One region of the Exiguobacterium sp. s142 genome, then DNA from elsewhere that is predicted to be linked to it. Evidence: predicted binding sites of a transcription regulator. Region 1 holds the regulator's gene; the other holds the start of a gene.

Region 1 (3,417 bases):
GTTTCCACTAATTTCATCCTCTCTGTTGTTAAGAAAGTTTCTACCCGTCATATTTTAGCACACTCAATCGTGTGTCACAACTAATTAAATAGTATGTCACATTGGTTGGAATCGTTTACTTCCATACGTCTGTTTTCGAGGGAATGGTCGAACCTTATCGAGCTTCGTGTATAACAAACATGCACATCCTATACGAAATAGGATGTGCATTCGAGTTCATTCAGAACGGTGTCGGTTCTGTTCGTCTTTTAGTTTTTCTGGTGTCACGTCGTTGCCTTCCGGATCGACGACTTTCATGCCCATCATCTGGGATTTGAACGATTGACGGAACGCTTTTAAATATTGTTGACGCAACGCTTGTTGCTCGTCCATCTCTTGTTGTGACAAGCCGTCTGTCTTTGCCTTGTTGGCGAGGAAGTTAATCCGCTCCAATTGTTCGGGTGCTAACATAATGGTTCGCCCCCTCTCTACTGAATTTGTAGTTCTACTGTACAAAATCAGGGCGTAGGAATCAAGTTTCTGGCACTGCCACATGCTCCAAATAGCGACGGTTCACAGTCGCTTTCGAGACTTCGTAGCCGAATCCGCGGAGCGTGGCCGCGATTTCAGCGAAGGTGAGCCCCCGCTCCCGAAGTTGGACGATCTCCTCGATCGGCACTTCGATCCGGCTCCTCCCACCTTGGTCATGGTGCTGAATGTTGCGTTGCGGGTTGAAGCCGTTCGCGACCGCCCGGCGCATGCCGCGCGATATCTTGGCGTTATGAATCTTCCGTTGATACTCCTCGACGACGCTGACAATCTCAAGCACCATCTTCTCGGCGTCGGAGACGACGTATTCGTCGGGCGACTGCATCGTCAACAGCCGGACGTTATGCTTCATGAGCGTATGCAAGATGGCGATTTTTGCATTCCCTCGGCCGAGGCGACTGTCATCGCTCACGAGCACGGCATCGAGCTTTGACGCCGACACATGCTCTAACAGATCGAGCAGACCCGTCCGATTGACCTCGAAACCGCTCTCTTGTTCGGTGATCACATCGATCACTTCCGCATCGAGACGTTTGGCCATCTGTAACAATTCCGCTTCTTGCCTCATGAGCGAGGTTTCCTGAGTTGACTTGTTCGTCGATACGCGACAATAAATGACGACTCGCATCTCGTCACTCCCTTTCTTTCCAGTCATCCTTTTACGATACACAGGATGAGCGGGTGTTCGCAATCCAAATCGATCATTCAGCGGCGAACCACGTCGTTTTCCGTTCTTCTTTTTCCGCACGTTCCGCTAACAGCTGGGCTTCGAGCGTTTCCGCTTCGTTGAACGCAACTTCTTGTTCGATACTTCTTTCGACCGTCATCACTGTCGGTTCGACAACTTCGCCTTGGCGAAACTCGCCGACTAAGTAAAAGGCGAACATCCCGAGCACTACCATTCCGACCAATATGAATCCGTTGATTGTATCTTTCATTTGAACCGCCTCCAAATATAAGAATATGCGTTCTTAGGAACGTATGTTCGTTTATCTGTTCTCATCATAAAACAAGAACTTCTGTTCGGTCAAGAAAAAACGAACGAATGTTTGTACGCTCATATGTTCTTGTGTTAAAATAAATCCATAAAGAATAGGATGCGTTCGCAGGTTATTCGACATAAACGAGGTGAAATCCATTGAAAAAAATGTCAGCAAGACAGCAACAGATTCTTGATTTTATAAAAGCTGAAGTTCGGACGAAAGGTTATCCGCCGTCAGTCCGCGAAATTGGTGAAGCCGTCGGTCTCGCATCGAGCTCGACCGTGCACGGTCACTTGGACCGTCTTGAAAAACGTGGATTGATTCGGCGCGATAAGACAAAACCGCGTGCGCTCGAAGTGTTGAGCGAGGACGCCCCGTCTATCGAGGAGCGTGAGACGGTCATGTACGTCCCGGTTATCGGGAAAGTTACGGCCGGAACACCGATCACGGCGATCGAGAACGTGGAAGAACACTTCCCGCTCCCGGCCCATATCGTCGGTTCGGATAACGTGTATATGCTCTCCGTCTCTGGCGATTCGATGATCAACGCCGGAATCCTCGACGGAGACCGCGTGCTCGTGAGACAACAGAACACGGCAGACAATGGAGAGATTGTCGTCGCGATGACGGACGAGGGTGAGGCGACCGTCAAACGGATCTACAAAGAGGCGTCGAAAGTCCGACTCCAGCCGGAGAACGATGAACTTGAGGCGATGTATTTCGATAACGTATCCATTTTAGGGAAGGTCATCGGTGTATACCGGACGATCCATTAATGGCTAGCGGCAAGACACATACGCGTACGAACCTCGTGGCAATCGGTGCTTTAGCGATTGCCACGCCTTTTATTGATGTCGATATCCCGACTACCCTTTTCCTCGGTGCGCTTATCGGGACGTTCTGGCTCTCCCCGGACCTCGATTTGAAATCGGATGCATACTATCGGTGGGGACCGCTGCGTTGCTTTTGGCTCCCTTACGTGAAGCTGATGCCGCACCGGTCGCCGCTGTCGCACTTGCCGGTGTTGAGCGATCTCATTCGTGTCATCTACCTTGGCTTCCCGCTCGCGCTCATCCTTACGTTCACCCCGTATGAAGCGGCTGTGAAGACGTGGCTCGACTTGAACGGCATCCCGTTCTTCCTCGGTCTCGTGTTCGCGACGACGCTCCATACGGCACTCGACTATGCGTCCACATTTTTCAAACGTGCGTTCTAATCGCAAAACAAGCGACCACTCAATTTCGAGTGGTCGCTTGTTTTGACTAAAAAAACGCCCGATCCAAGAAACTGGATCGAGCGTTTTTTGAATCCATTCGACTTAGTAGAGCGTCATGTACTGATCGCGTTCCCACTCTGTTACTTGCGTGCGGAACATGTCCCACTCGATCTCTTTCAACTCGAGGAAGTGTTCGCCGATGTGGTCACCGAGCGAATCCATGACGATTTTGTCGGCGCGGAGTACTTCGAGTGCGTCGAAGAGTGTCGCCGGAAGATCGTCGATGCCGTTCGCAACACGCTCTGGCTTGTCCATCACGTAGATGTTGCTGTCGATCGGTTTCGGTGCTTTCAAGTCTTTCTCGATGCCGTCAAGACCAGAAGCCAAGAGGGCCGAGAGCGCGAGGTACGGGTTCGCCGCCGGGTCGACCGAACGTACTTCGATACGTGTCGAGAGGCCGCGGGCAGCCGGTACACGGACGAGCGGTGAACGGTTACGGGCGCTCCATGCGACGTAGCATGGTGCTTCGTATCCAGGCACGAGACGCTTGTACGAGTTGACCGTCGGGTTACAGATCGCCGTGAACGCACGTGCATGCTCGAGGATACCAGCTGTGAAGGCGCGTGCCGTATCCGAGAGCTCCATGTCACCGTTCGGGTCGTAGAACACGTTCGTGTCGCCTTTAAAGAG
Region 2 (3,417 bases), on a different contig from region 1:
TGAGATGCTCAAGCATCGGTCGGCCGAGTCACTCGTCTTGCTCGTCACACTCGGCCTGACCGTCTTCGTCGACCTCGTCGTCGCCGTCGAGGTCGGGGTCATCTGTGCGCTCGCCTTGTTCGCGAAACGGATGGCCGATACGATCGACGTCCGCGAACAGACGGAACGTTACGTGACGCGCGACGGCCAAGTCGTCTTCAGCGTCGAAGGGCCGCTCTTCTTTGGGGCGATCGAGATGTTCGAGCACGTCCTGCAACAGATCCATAATGAGCCCGACGTGTTCATCTTCAACTTCCATCGCTGTCCGGTCATCGATGTGACGGCGGTCGAAGAAGTCCGCCGGGTCGTCCGGGAACTGAAAGCGGCGGATCGACGTGTCGTTTTCGCCCACTTATCAGAACCCGTGCGGCAGACGCTCGATCACTATGGCGTCCTCGACGGGATTGTGACGTTCGAGACGACGCAAGACGCGATTGACGCGTCTTAACGGACCGACAGGATGTGGCTGAACGGGATGCGGCGCACGTCCGTGTCGAACAGTTCGACTTCGCGTTCGGCGTAATAGATGGCATGGACGTAGCCACGCACGGAGCGGGCGAGACCATCCTCGAACAACGTCAGTTCGACTTGGTCGCCTTCCCGGATGGCCCGTTCGAGCTCGGTCTGCCACAGATAAAGGAGTTGCTCGTCGATGTCGGGCAGCTCGATCTTTTGGACGTGGGCGTAATATTTTTTGAGCAGCGCCACGTGTTCGGGCATGAGAAACGGGATCCACTTCAATTCACCGCGGTCTTTGTAGCGGGTCTGGCTCATGACGGTTCACCTCCTTGTTTATGTCCGCCGATCAGGCGTTGCCGCGTGCGGAGCGGACTGTCTTTCAGTAGACTCGAGGCCGGACGGATCGTGCCGCGGCCGAAGCGGACGTTCAATTGATCGACGAGGTCTAAAAAGTCGAACCGACGGGCCCGGGCCCATTCGTCCTCGAACAACGACAGCTGGACGTGGCCGCTCCGGGGCTCGAGCTTGCCGAGGGCGACCGAGACGTAACGGACCGCCTCGGTCTCGTCCCACGCCTCAAGAAACAGTTGGAACAGGACCGGCAAAAACTCAAGCTCGTCCGCTGTGAAGCGGGCGAGCTTTTTTTGTTTGCTGAAGCCGCGCCGCTCGCTCGTCCGAGTGTAGCGAACACCGAGATGGATGCTGCCGCCGACGAGTCCGGACTGCCGCGTCCGCATCCCGACCTCGACGGCGATCGCCTGCAAGACGAGTCGGATCGAACTTTCCGTCGTATAGTCTTTCATGAGCGTGATGCCGTGGCCAATCGTCCGGGGCCGTTGGCGTTTCGCCCCGAACAACGAATTCGTTGGCAGGATCGTCGGCGACTCGTCGATGCCCCAGGCGTGGTGCCACAGCTCGGCGCCGATGACACCGAACTTATCGTGCAACACGTCGAGCGGATAACGGGCCAGGTCGCCGATCGTGTCGATGCCGAGCCGATGGAGATGGACCGCCATCTTCGCACCGACGCCCCACATCTTCTCGATCGGGGCCGGATGGATCAATCGTTCGACGTCGTGGAGGGCACAACTGGCGACACCGGTCGTTTTGCCATGCAAGTCGAGGACGAGTTTGGCGAGGACGTTGTTCGGTCCGATCCCGATTGTGACCGGGACGCCGGTGTAGCGGAAGACGGTCGAGCGGATGAGGCGGGCGACGTGGTCATCGTTCCCGAACAAGCGCTCCGTCCCCGTCAAGTCGACGAGCGTCTCATCGACCGAGTAGACGCGGATCGCCTCAGGCGGTGCGAACTGGTGCAGGATGTGGACGATTTGCACCGATACGTTCAAGTAGTGGCTCATCCGGGCCTCGGCGTAGAGGACGTGCCGTCGTTCATGCCAAGGCAGGCGGTCGATGTGAAAGCGCCGGGAGCCGGTCTTGATGCCGAGCCGTTTCAGCGGGGGGGTCGCGGCGAGGACGAGGGCGCCGCTGTCCTGTAAGTTCGATAAGACGACGAGCTTCGTCTTGTACGGGTTCAAGTTACGGGCCGCGCACTCGCAGCTGGCATAAAATGAGACGCTGTCGACACAGAAGATCCGCCGGCGCATGATCCCATCTCCTTTTTTACGAACAAATGTTCTGTTTTTCTTATCGTATCACGGTCTCAAACCGTCTCAAATAGAAAAATGAAAATAAACTTGTAAATATATTTTGAAATTTACCCAATTTTTATAGGAATTTCACAATTTAAAAACCATCTTTTAGGAAGTTTTCGTAAAAAAGTCTCCGAAATGAGCAAAATTTCGCTATAATAGACGGGTATGGATTTGACAATGACTGTGAACTAAATGGAGGCTACAACGTGATTCAGTTTGTAAAGCAATTGACGAATGACCAGAGCCGACGCTTGAAAGGCTATCAGCGACGCGTCGACCGGATCAACCAATTAGAGACAACGATGCAGGCGCTCTCGGACGACGAGATGCGCACATATACCGAAACATTGAAAGCAAAAATCATCGACGGCGCCAAAGTCGATGATGTCGCCGAAGAAGCGTTCGCCCTCGTCCGTGAGGCGGCGGTGCGTGTCTTAGGCATGCGTCACTATGACGTCCAGCTCATCGGCGGGTTCGCCCTCCTCGAAGGGAACATTTCCGAGATGCCGACCGGAGAAGGGAAAACGCTCGTCGCCGCGCTCCCGAGTTACGTCATAGCACTCGAAGGCAAAGGCGTCCACGTCATCACCGTCAACGAATATCTCGCGACGCGTGACGCGAACCAAATCGGGCAGATCCACGATTTTCTTGGTCTCTCGGTCGGGTTGAACGTTCCTGAGATGGAACAGAGCGACAAGCACGCTGCTTACCAGGCCGACATTACATACGGCGTCGGGACCGAGTTCGGGTTCGACTACTTGCGCGATCACTTGGTCGGGTCACCGGAAGAGCGCGTCCAGCGCCCGTTCCACTTCGCCATCATCGATGAAGTCGACAGCATCTTGATCGACGAGGCGAAGACGCCGCTCATCATCGCCCAAAAAGACCGCTCGCACATCCGCTTGAAGGAGTTGGCGCAACGTGTCGTCACCGAGCTCGACGAGGCGGACTACGAAGTCGACCTCGAATCGAAATCGACGGCGCTCACTGACTCCGGGATCTTGAAAATCGAAGACATGTTCGCGGTCGATAACTTGTTCAGCGCCGAGCATCAAGTGCTCTATCACTACCTCGTCCAAGCGCTCCGGGCGAACGTCTTGTTCGAACTAGACGTCGACTATATCGTCAAAGAAGACAAGATCGAGCTCATCGACTTGTTCACGGGACGGATCATGGAAGGACGCAGTCTGTCGGAAGGGCTCCATCAGGCGCTCGAGGCAAAAGAAGGCGTCACGATCACCGAGGAGAACAAGACGACGGCCGA

Evidence for each region. Region 1 encodes LexA, which represses DNA repair genes until DNA is damaged. Its sites were predicted from a motif close to CGAACATATGTTCG; they were not measured.
Region 2: a site for LexA is predicted at 2,125-2,138, ahead of KNP77_RS06120 (Y-family DNA polymerase). Genes of this name have one in related genera too.

The regions. Positions count from the first base shown of each region.
Region 1 is NZ_JACSMB010000006.1:114,108-117,524, forward strand. It holds gene tkt (transketolase) at 1-17, opposite strand, end outside; gene KNP77_RS07745 (DUF896 domain-containing protein) at 217-450, opposite strand; gene KNP77_RS07750 (YneB family resolvase-like protein) at 512-1,156, opposite strand; gene KNP77_RS07755 (hypothetical protein) at 1,230-1,466, opposite strand; gene lexA (transcriptional repressor LexA) at 1,667-2,287, shown strand; gene KNP77_RS07765 (metal-binding protein) at 2,287-2,727, shown strand; gene glnA (type I glutamate--ammonia ligase) at 2,830-3,417, opposite strand, start outside.
Region 2 is NZ_JACSMB010000005.1:2,268-5,684, reverse strand. It holds gene KNP77_RS06130 (SulP family inorganic anion transporter) at 1-487, shown strand, start outside; gene KNP77_RS06125 (YolD-like family protein) at 484-813, opposite strand; gene KNP77_RS06120 (Y-family DNA polymerase) at 810-2,105, opposite strand; gene secA2 (accessory Sec system translocase SecA2) at 2,360-3,417, shown strand, end outside.